2 regions of the Pseudoalteromonas sp. 1181_04 genome follow, and region 1 is predicted to be linked to the other one. Evidence: predicted binding sites of a transcription regulator. Region 1 holds the regulator's gene; the other holds the start of a gene.
The links. The regulator ArgR, encoded in region 1, controls arginine synthesis, uptake and breakdown. The targets are predictions, from matches to a motif close to ANTGAATANNTATTCANT.

Region 1 (6,136 bases):
TTTACGAACGGTACACCGATCTCGATTTTCTCACCATCAGCAACTAAAAGTACTGAATCAAATTCAACTGCTGCACCAGTCTCAACGTCTAATTTCTCAAGACGAATTGTTTGACCTTCAGTCACACGGTGCTGTTTACCACCACTTTGGAAAACCGCGTACATAATTAACTCCGTCTGTGCGCCCTCAAATCGACGCAACTAAAATATTATTCAATAGGGCGCGAAGTTTACGCTAATGTGCAAAAACTAGCAAGCCTGTTTTATTAATTAAATGAATAAAAAATAGCTGCATTGAAGGCGATTCAATATTTTCACCTATTTTATATTAAATTGGCATTATGCCAAGCCTTTTTAGCGTTTCATGACAAATAAATTACACCACGAACAAACACGCACTAAGAATAAAAAACAACCATGTTGAATTAACGTAAATTTTCTCAAATAAAAAAGTTATCTTTCCAAATTAAGGCTAAATTAAGCTGCTTAACCGTGTTTTTTCAGCGAATCGTCACAAACTGTCGAGCAAAGCTGTTTTTTGTTGTACAATCAGCCCCGTATACCCATTAAAATTGGCTCGGAGATCAATGGATATAAAAGCTATCCAGGCGTTAATCGAAAACGATATGAATGACGTCAATCAACTAATTTACGCGCAAATGCGCTCTGATGTAGCATTAGTCAATCAACTAGGCTTATATATAGTAAACAGCGGCGGCAAGCGTGTTCGCCCTATGTTGGCTATTTTAGCGGCTAAAGCACTTGGCTATGAAGGCAAAGATCATGTTACTTTAGCAACTATTGTTGAATTTATTCACACAGCTACATTACTGCATGATGATGTCGTTGATGAATCAAATTTACGCAGAGGAACACCGACAGCAAATGCTGAGTTTGGTAATGCAGCCAGCGTACTTGTTGGTGACTTTATCTACACCCGCTCATTTCAGCTGATGGTTGGTATTGGTAAAATGCAAGTTATGCAAATACTCGCTGATGCAACCAACGTGATTGCCGAAGGTGAAGTGCTGCAATTAATGAACTGTAACGACCCTGATACCACCGAAGATAGCTACATGCAGGTAATTTATTCTAAAACAGCTAAATTATTTGAAGCTGCAACAGGCCTTGCTGCGATTATTACCGAAAAAGACGACTCGACACTGCAAGCGCTTAATCTTTACGGTATGCATTTAGGAACCGCTTTTCAATTGGTGGATGATGTACTTGATTACAATGCTGATGCTGAGCAGTTAGGTAAAAACATCGGTGATGATCTGGCCGAAGGCAAACCTACCCTGCCACTACTTTATGCTATGCGCCACGGTAATGCTGAGCAAGTACAGTTGATCCGTGATGCTATTGAGCACAGTAATGGTATGGATCACTTAGAAGCTATTCTAAGTACCCTCAATGAAACCAAAGCACTTGAGTTTACGATGAATAAAGCCAACGAAGAAGCTGATAAAGCGATTGCGTGTTTATCTGTATTAGATGAATCACCGTATAAAGAAGCACTCGTTAGCTTGGCTCGTATTGCCGTTGATCGTAATCACTAATAAACACCTAATGTATAAAAATCCTTCGAGCATAAAAAAGCCTGCAAATGCAGGCTTTTTTGTATCAATCGTCTTAGCAATTAAGCGTTGATGAAATCAACACCTTCTTGGATGTCTTTTTTCAGCGTATCAAGCATGTCGTTTTTAGCTTGCTCTTCAAATGCGCTTAGTTCACCGTAAGAAAGAATTTCTTCTACGCCGTTTTTACCTAAACGTACTGGGTGTGCAAAGTATGCAGCATCGCCATTTTCAACAGCAACGTAAGCGTAATCTACAACGTCTTCACCTTGTAAGCCTTTAACTAAAGACATACAAAAACGTGCAGCAGCAGCGCCCATTGATAATGTTGCAGAACCACCGCCAGCTTTTGCATTTACTACTTCAGTACCTGCATTTTGGATACGTGGAGTAAGCGCAGCAACTTCTTCATCAGTGAAAGTAACGCCTTCAACTTGAGATAGTAACGGAAGGATTGTTGTGCCTGAGTGACCACCAATTACTGGTACTTTCACAGTTGCAACGTCAACACCTTTAAGTTCAGCTACAAATGCTTCTGAACGGATCACATCAAGAGTGGTAATACCGAAAACACGTTTCGCGTCGTAAGTACCTGCTTTTTTGAATACTTCCGCAACAATTGGCACTGTGCCATTTACTGGGTTAGTGATAATACCCACTAATGCTTTTGGACAGTTAGCAACAATACCTTCTGCTAATGTTTTAATAATACCAGCATTAACATTAAATAAATCAGCGCGGTCCATACCAGGCTTACGTGGCATACCAGCAGGGATAAGAACGATATCACAACCAGTTAACGCTTGATCTAGTGCATCAACACCAAAGCCTGCAACTTTAACGTCTGTTGGGATATGAGAAAGATCAACAGCAACACCAGGAACAACTGGAGCAACATCATAAAGTGATAATTCAGAACCAGCTGGTAAGCCTGTTTTTAATAATAAAGACAACGCTTGGCCGATACCGCCAGCAGCACCTAATACAGCAACTTTCATTGGAATTCTCCGTAATTTGAGGTAGGAAATATTTGTGGCTCTAAAGATAATGAAATTAACGACTAAAGACAAATTTATCCTGCTTATTTCACATATAATTTAGACCATAGTTGTAAACTTGCTGGTTTACAGCACTAAAATCCATCGCAAAAGCAAACAACTACTGCATAAGTATGCAATATTGTGTACAATTAGCGCATCACTTATGAATAAGAACCTATAATATGCAACCACAAGATAAACAAGAAGCATTAGTAAAGGCCTTTAAGGCACTTTTAAAAGAAGAAAACTTTGGTTCACAAGGTGAGATTGTTGACGCCCTAAAAGAGCAAGGCTTTGATAATATTAGTCAAAGTAAGGTGTCGCGGATGTTAAGCAAGTTTGGCGCGGTACGCACTCGTAATGCCAAACAAGAAATGGTCTATTGTTTGCCTGCTGAAATGGGCGTACCTACAGCGAAAAGCCCATTACGTCAGTTAGTGATTGATATAATGCATAACGAAATGATGATCATTATTCGAACCAGCCCAGGAGCTGCACAATTAATTGCTCGGCTATTAGATTCATTAGGTAAAGCAGATGGCGTACTAGGCACCATTGCTGGTGACGATACTATTTTTATCGCTCCAGCTAAAGTATCTGAAATTGATGTAACTCTTGAACGCGTGCGTATTTTATTTGATACGGTATAAATCTACCGGTTCAAACTTTTTATAGCTGCTTTAAAAAGTTAATTGATGGGGCAAAAAACGCAGAACCCATATCGGCTTGAGTAAAATCAAGCCAATGATCGTAGCAATCGGCATCACCTAATCGACTTCGTAATACTTGCTCAAATGCATTTCCCTGTGCCGCATAACTAATCGCTAATATACCCTGTTCGTAAACGTCACCATAAGGCATGTTTTGATTTAATTGCAGTGGTTGCCCTTGCTCATCTTTTAACTCAGTGCGTACAGCATGACTATTTTCAGTCGCTGGCATAATCAAGGTATTATCTAAGCGAGTGCGTCCCATTATTTGCTCTTGCTCACTCAGAGGTAAGTTTTGCCACACACTTAAATCATGCTTATAGCGCTGTATATGTACGTAACTGCCTTGATCTTCAAAATGGTTGGGTTTATTGATTAACGCTGTGATGCGCTTTTGGCGACCATGAGGAGTGTCACCACCGAGTATAAAACCATTAAAATCGCGACCATCTAAAAATCGAAAGTTTCTCACTTGCTCAACCAATTCAACATCGGGGGCAAATAACTTGAGAATTTGCAAAGCAAATAAATGGTTTACATCTTCCCTATCGGAACGAATTTGGACAAATAAATCAAAAGGCTGAGCCCCCATAATATGATCATTATGAGTAATATTAGGAAAGCTCTGTAATTCACTAGGCAGAAATTCAGGCAGAATATGCGGCCAGTACTGCGCCCCTACTGCAACTAGGCTGGAGAGCATCGATTCAGAAAACTGATCTGAAAACTCATCTTGGATAGCGCTAACGTATTTTAATTTTTTGCGTAATGACTCATCGTGGCCATCAAATACATTAAAAAACAAATGTAAACCGTGCAAGTTTGCTTCAGCACAAATTCCAGATTGCGCTTGCGCCATGATATTTCCTTAACTCAAAATCTCATACACGGCGTTTTTAATGAAATTAAAAATACTAAAACACTTAATCTGCGAAAAAGTTAACCGTGTGTGGTGTTATTTTTATTGTCACCTACTCATTTGCTAAAATGATTGGCCCAATTAAACAGCAACTTCAATTTATTGTCCATCGATCATAACTTTATACACAAAATGCAGAGCAACAAAACGACGGTTTAAAATAGTCACCGTATTTGCACTACAGCCTTGTGATTGAAAAGGTATTAACTCAAGATGGTATGGGCGAACACAAAGTTACCCAACTTGCTTTACTCGACGATAAGTAACTAATGACTCAGCCCCCGTAAGCAGTACGATATTCAGTTGCTGTTAATACATCTGCACCCAAGTATATGCCCTGACCAAGAAATTCTGCAACTACCTTTGAGCTTGAAGCGCTAAATAGCGGCTCAAACGTGTCTTGTTGAGCAATTTCCCCACAATTCATAGCCGCTAATTTATCGGCAAGTCGCATTTATTTTAAAGAATTACAAAGCGCCTTAATAGATATTGGTTTTTAATCATTTAAGGGATATATGCAATAAACTTAAACCATATACGATTAGAAATCGTCTAAGCAACACTACAATTACATCCACTATTAAAGGCAACCACGCCCATAATGGAAATCACTTGTGCGATATATCTCACGGTTATGACAGCTATTGAGTATAAAGCATCATAAAAAAAGTCTAAAAACAAACTAACCACATGAAATATAATAACTATTATTAAATTTCAAAATAATGACTGTATTTTCATTACTATTTTTAGCCTATTTTGTTTGCCGATACTCTCTATACTTACTTCATCGGTTAAGCAGTGACGCTTAAATGAGTAAACGGACAAGGAATGATTACTCATAAACCTCGAATTAAAGGTTACGTTAGGAAAAAATGGATTCACGGACAGGCTCAGGATGAGTAGCACTAAGGATAGTAAATATACGGACAGCGTCAAGATGATGCGAAAAGGAATAACAACAGGGCTCGCAAGAGAGTTGTTAAACAGGATGTTATAAAAGCGGACAGATGGACAGGCCCTAAAGGGTATCGCAATGGAACTGTTAACTAAGGGATAGCATCAGGACGATGCGTAAAGGACCGGTAATAGAGATTACCAAAAAGGATCAAAAGGATCAAAAGGAAGCACATAGGACAGAGGCACGGATAGCCTATATCACGCAGAACGAATAAGTAACAGTGTGATCACATGGATTAGTAAAGTTTAGGAGTTGATTAAGTTCAATTGCAGGATGCAAAAAATTAGAAGATTCCGCAAGCGCGACTAGAGATAGTTCGCGCTTTTCTTTTGCCCAAAAATACCCTCAGCTTAACGACTACTTGCCAATTAACTCGCTCATTAATACTCTCGCGTCTAATCTAATACGTTATTGATTGTGTATAAGCGATGACTTCTCTAAAATAGCGCGCTCATAAATCATTGAGGTCGGCCGTGTTAATTAACTACAATCCTCCATTAGATCCGTATTTAACCATTTTATTTCAAGATGATGATTTACTGATCGTCAACAAGCCCAGTGAACTTTTGACTGTGCCGGGAAAAGATCCTAAACACGCCGATTGTTTGATAGCTCGCGTTAACCGTGTTTTTCCTACGGCAAAAATAGTTCACCGCTTAGATATGGCAACCTCTGGAATTATTTGTTTAGCAATGCATAAAGCGGCTCATCGTCATTTAAGTATGCAGTTTCAAGAACGCCAAACTGCAAAGCGCTATGTTGCACGAGTGTACGGTAAACTAGAGCCATTAACGGGATCAGTCAATTTGCCACTGATCTGTGATTGGCCAAACCGCCCTAAGCAAATGGTTGATCATGACAAGGGGAAGCCCTCTTTAACTCATTACACTGTACTGGAGCATGAGTTGCACGCCACTCGTGTGGAACTTA
Region 2 (6,136 bases), on a different contig from region 1:
GTCAGGTATTTTCAGAGCTCACTCGTTATTTGGGTTTAGGTGATTACGACCAATGGCAAGAAGAAGATAAGCAGGCATTTTTATTAGCCGAGCTTAACTCTCGTCGCCCGCTTATTCCTAAACATTGGCAACCAAGCGCTGATGTAAAAGAAGTCCTCGACACCTTTGATGTAATCGCCAAGCAAGATGCGTCGACGTTTGGTTTATATATTATTTCAATGGCACGCACAGCCTCTGATGTATTAGCAGTACAACTGCTATTAAAAGAAAGTGGTTGTAGTTTTAAACTGCCTGTTGCGCCATTATTTGAAACCTTAGATGACTTAAATGCAGGCAGCGATGTTATTACTCAATTGCTTGATAATAACTGGTATCGAGGCCAAGCTGAGGGCATACAGAATGTCATGATTGGTTACTCAGATTCAGCCAAAGATGCTGGCATGATGGCTGCCGGATGGGCGCAATACGAGGCAATGGATAAGCTTGTACAATTGGCAGAGCAGCGCGGTATTGAGTTAGTCTTATTCCATGGCCGTGGTGGTACTGTTGGCCGTGGTGGCGCACCTGCTGCGCAAGCCTTGCGTTCACAGCCACCAGGTTCACTCAAAGGTGGCCTGCGTGTTACCGAACAAGGGGAGATGATCCGCTTTAAATTTGGCCTACCTAATGTGGCGCTGGAAAGTCTAAACATCTATGCCGGTGCTGTGCTTGAAAGTAATTTGTTACCACCACCAGAGCCAAAAGATGAATGGCGTGATGTAATGGCATTGATCAGTGAAAAGTCATGTGAGCATTACCGTAATGTAGTGCGTTTTGATGAAGACTTTGTGCCGTACTTTAGAATGGCAACACCAGAGCAGGAACTATCAAAATTACCGCTTGGTTCGCGTCCAGCAAAGCGTAATCCCAATGGTGGTGTTGAAAGCCTGCGAGCTATTCCGTGGATTTTTGCTTGGAGTCAAAATCGCTTAATGCTACCAGCATGGCTTGGGGCACTAACTGGTTTACAAGCTGCACTTGAAAAACACGGCATAGACACCCTTAATGAGATGAGTCAACGCTGGCCGTTTTTCAGAGCCCGTCTAGAAATGCTTGAAATGGTATTCAGTAAAGCGGACTGTTGGTTAAGTGCGCATTACGACGACGCTTTAGTTGAAGAGCAATACAAACCACTAGGTGAAAAACTGCGTAAAGAGCTCAAGCAGGCTATTTCACTGGTACAATCGTTAAGTCCACAGCAAAGTTTGCTTGCCGATCAACCTTGGATAAAAGAGTCTATTGGTTTGCGCAACCCGTATACGGATCCATTGAATGTGCTTCAAGTTGAGTTGTTAAAACGTTCGCGCGAAGCGGCAGAAGGCAGCTCTGGTGACATTGATAACGCGTTAATGATTACTATGACTGGGATTGCCGCAGGTATGCGTAATACCGGTTGATTATCCAATAATTAAGTGTGGACTTCTTTGCTGTGTTTAGCAGCGAGAGGTCCATTAATTAGTTAATTGAGCACTAACAGTGCGCTGTGCTGGTAAGGTTCGGCGCATATATTACCAAGTAAGTTATATTTATCCGCATTAAACATCTTATTTAATCTTAGTTCAGCTTAGATGTATTGAATACAGTTACTTCCTATCGTTAAGCTGTTTCAGGTTATAACTTAGTTACAACAAGGTATTTTTTGGTATCATTTTAGCAAAAAAAACCATCCTTTATTCTGTATTAACGCTCTGGTCAGACCTGATTTGCTACTAGATATTGACTGTCTGTTTTTTTTATCTAGAATGTCGGCTGTTTTGTCATTTTATGGCAATTGTACTAATAATCGAGTAGTAATTATGTCAAATGTGTCTACTTGCATCACGTATGATGCATCTACGTCATTAATAATGATGACGCTTAGAGGGACGGCAAGTGCACAGGATGTGATGAACTTTTATCAAATTGCGCAGCAGTATGTATCTATTTACGGCAGTAATAAATTACTCGTTGATGTGTCTGAATTAACGCATAAATTTCCGGCTAGTGATCTACTGACTATTATGCCTGCAGTGTCAAAGTGGTTATCCAGCTGCTTTATTGCTCGCGTTGTTAGTTTTGACGGTTTTATGCACGATTTATTCTTACAAAATGCACAGCGCTTTGATATAAAAGCAGAAAATTTTGATTGTTTTAACAGCGCGAAAAATTGGTTAGTAAATCAACCTAGCATTTAAGCGTTGAACCTTCTAAACTAGTTAGCCATTAAATCATAAAACTAGTCTATGTCTTCATTAACGCCTACAGTAAGTACTCAAACTAGCTGCGTTTTTAGCTTCAGTGAAAAACAACAGCAGCAGTTATATCTTCACGTAAAACAGCACAAGGGTATTTTAAATACCGCTGATATCACAGCTTTGTGCGCGCAATATAAGCAACCTGTCGAGGTTATACTGCGTGCCTTTTTACCTATTGCTGCAAAATTTGCAGTTGTGCCTATTTCACATTTTTTTGTTGGGGCTATTGTAGTTGGCTACGATAAACACGGTGAGCAACATTTTTATTTTGGGGCGAATGTTGAATTTGCACAACAAGCATTAAACTTAGTGGTTCATGCTGAGCAATCGGCAATTAATAACGCTTGGCTCAATGGCGCGAAAAAAATAGCTAAAATTGCTATCAGTGATGCGCCATGTGGTTATTGTCGTCAATTTATGAATGAGTTGGCTGATGCGCAGAGCTTTGATATTTTATTACCGCAGCAGCAATTCAAGCTGGCTGATTTACTCCCTCACTCATTTGGTCCGCAAGATTTAGGTAATTCTTATAGCTTGTTTAACCCCGCTCCACAACAGCATGAATTTGTTGTAACTGATGAACTGGATAAAACGTTGTTAAGTTATGCGTTGGCTGCATATGTACCTTACTCTGAAAATTACAGCGCAGTGAAAATTAGTACTTTCGAAAATGGTAATTTTTATGGTTGTTATGCGGAAAATGCCGCGTATAGCCCGAGCTTATCACCACTGCAAAGTGCGGTGAGTCAATTGCATTTAGCCGGTTTGGCAATGACTAAAGATGTTGTCAAAGGGATTGAGTTACTACAAACGCAGGGCAAGGGAAATCAGTTGAGTGTCAGTCAAGCAGTACTGGCAAGTTACACTGATTTGCCAGTACTACAAAGTATTAGTTTAAATATTAAGCCAACAGCAGTTTAGCGGCTTCGAGTACCACGGCGACTGATTTTTTCTCAATCTCGCCGTGATCTACATTGGGGATTTCTTGGCGAGTACGATTAACCAACACACCAGCTACACAGGCGGCTTTTAGCCCCAGTGCTGCACACATTGTAAATAAGGTTGCTGATTCCATTTCATAGTTCATCACGCCCAGCTTTTGCCATTCTTCACAGCTACCTTGAAATGCTTTTGGTACATAACCCGAGTAAGTGTCGTAACGTTCTTGACCTGGGTAAAAAGTATCGCTTGATGCAGTAATACCAATATGAAAATCAATGCCTAAATTACCGCACGCATTTACCATCGCTTGAGTGGCGAAAAAGTCAGACACCGCAGGGTAGTTCAATGGCGCAAAATGTTGGCTCGCACCATCTAAACGCACAGATGCTTGGCTGATTAAAATATCACCTTCATTAATATGAGGTTGAATAGCGCCAGTTGTGCCAATTCGTAAGAATGTTTCAACTCCCAATTGCGCCAGCTCTTCTACTGCAATGGAGGTTGAAGGACCACCAATACCGGTTGAGCAAATAACCACAGAGTTACCGTTAAGTTGACCTAAGTAAGCATGAAATTCTCGGGTTTGGACGAGGCAAGTTGGGTTTTCGAGAAAAGTTGAAATACGTGCTGCACGATCTGGATCGCCCGGTACAATTGCAAGTTTTGCACCGTGTAGATCGTCGCGGGTGAGTCCTAAGTGAAATACCTTTTCCATAGCGGGGCCTTATTTATAACTTTTGTTCTAACGTCAGTTAATAACGCTAATTTATAAAGAGTTGTTGTCAATTTAGCATAATTACTACAATGCATTGCCTTGTACAGGACGGATGTCCGTTATCAAATTTATTCATTCTCTTTGAATATTCAAGCAACTGACTTTAATTTGTGTCATCGCCGGTAGTTGACTTGTATTCATAGACACTATATCAATCCTACTAGGCACTCTATTTTAGTTTATACGTTGTTGGACGAATAAGTATAACCAATTGTTATTATAGAGATTTATATAGTTATTTAAAATGTAGCTAAAGCGGCGAGAGTAATAAAATTGCGAGTGAAAATCGGCGCGTGAATCTTTTATTAATTTTATTTTCAACAACGCTCTTTTGCATAACTACGCAAAAGCACACAGTAAGGAATTGCAATGAGCACACAATGGCACACATTTAAAAGTAAAGTTGAGCACTGTTTATGTCCGCCGGGCGATGGCGTTTTTACGGTTAATACTGCAAAAGAACGTAAAGCGGCGCTGCGTATGAAACTGTATGGGCAAGAAGATAATATCGATACGCTATGGCGTGCATCACTCGATACACTTAGTCAAAGTGAGCATAAAGCGGTGACTTTAGGCATTAGCTCTGACTGTGGTGGTGGCATTTTACGCGGCGCCAACTGGGGGCCGTTGTTTTTACGTTCAGCATTGATTGATCAGCAGCCTCAGGCAAAGTCGTTTGACTTAGGTGATGTAAGGGTTATTCCACATTTATTGCATGATAAATATTTAAACGACGCGACTATCAGTAATTGCCAACAGGCATTATATGATAATCCAAGCAGTGAGTATTATGTCAGCCCGTTGTCTATCACTGAAGATGTATGCGATAGCTTTTATGCAACGTTTACTGATAAAGGCATTTTTGGTATTGGTGGTGATCATTCAATTAGTTACCCGTTAACTAAAGCGTATTTGAAGGCAAAGCGTGCGCAAGGTAAACGCACTGCGATTATTCACTTTGATGCGCATACCGATTTACTCGTTGAGCGTTTAGGTATCGATTTATGTTTTGGCTCGTGGTGCACGCATATTTTAGAGTTTTTACCTGCACCACATCATCTGATCCAATTTGGTATTCGTTCAAGCGGTAAGCCAAAAGAACACTGGGAATCTACCTTTGGCGTTAAACAACATTGGGCCCATGAGATCATCGAACGAGGCGCGCCGGCAATTGCCGCAGAAGTAATTGCTCAGCTTAAAGCTGATAATGTTGATGAACTCTACGTCAGCTTTGATATTGACGCCCTCGATGAAGAGTTTGCATCAGCAACAGGCACACCCGAAGGGAACGGTTTAACGCCGCAGCATGCTTTGGATATCTTGGTTGCTTTGGCTGATGAATTTCCGATCACTGGCGCTGATATGATGGAAATTGCCCCATTTACTGACAGTTCACTGATTGGTCAATCGAGTTCAGATACAACGCTTAGAGAAGGTGCAAAAATTTCAGCATTTTTAATTAATGCCATGAACCGCGCATAGTCAATAACAGTTCATTTAAGCAGCCTGCTACGGCATGCTGCTTTTTAAATTCACAAATCAGCTATTTGCCGTTATATTTAATTTACATCAACAGATGCTTAAAGTAATAATCGGTGGGGCAAGAGTGGCTAAGTGGTGTTATTTTTTATTTATAATCTTAAGTAATCAAAGTCTCGCTAAATTAAATGTGGTGACGGAATATTTTCCGCCTGCTCAATATCTTGATGAAAACGAACAACTTGTTGGCTATATCGCTGATAAAGTTCAAATGGTGTTAGCTTCTTCAACACTCGATTATACAATCTCAGTGTATAGTTGGAGTACCGCATTTAATATGGTACTGCGCGATCCGCAAACGTGCATTTTTTCTATGGCGCGCTCAACTTCTCGTGAAAAGCAATTTATTTGGATTGCAGAATTAGCACAGTTGAACACTTATCTTTATGCTTTGAATTCGAAAAGCATCGTTATCGATTCCCTAGAGCAAGCAAAGCAATACCGAATTGCGGTATTAAAAGATAATTACAGCCATCACTTTTTATTATCACAGGGCTTTGAAGAAGGTGTAAATCTAATGCTGATGAATAGTTTTGATAATATTTTTAAAATAGTTCAAAGCCGTCAAAGCACTATCGATATCGTCGTATTACCTGAACAACGCGTT

Region 2: the regulator ArgR is predicted to act here: its motif matches at 4,321-4,338, upstream of FW757_RS10855 (arginase family protein).

The regions. Positions count from the first base shown of each region.
Region 1 covers NZ_VXCS01000007.1:80,617-86,752, forward strand. Annotated here, with positions in the region: gene rplU (50S ribosomal protein L21) at 1-164, opposite strand, end outside; gene ispB (octaprenyl diphosphate synthase) at 587-1,558, shown strand; gene mdh (malate dehydrogenase) at 1,639-2,574, opposite strand; gene argR (transcriptional regulator ArgR) at 2,799-3,266, shown strand; gene FW757_RS07420 (Dyp-type peroxidase) at 3,286-4,185, opposite strand; gene rluA (bifunctional tRNA pseudouridine(32) synthase/23S rRNA pseudouridine(746) synthase RluA) at 5,680-6,136, shown strand, end outside.
Region 2 covers NZ_VXCS01000011.1:95,929-102,064, reverse strand. Annotated here, with positions in the region: gene ppc (phosphoenolpyruvate carboxylase) at 1-1,436, shown strand, start outside; gene FW757_RS10870 (hypothetical protein) at 1,836-2,213, shown strand; gene cdd (cytidine deaminase) at 2,262-3,194, shown strand; gene udp (uridine phosphorylase) at 3,175-3,930, opposite strand; gene FW757_RS10855 (arginase family protein) at 4,360-5,472, shown strand; gene FW757_RS10850 (substrate-binding periplasmic protein) at 5,507-6,136, shown strand, end outside.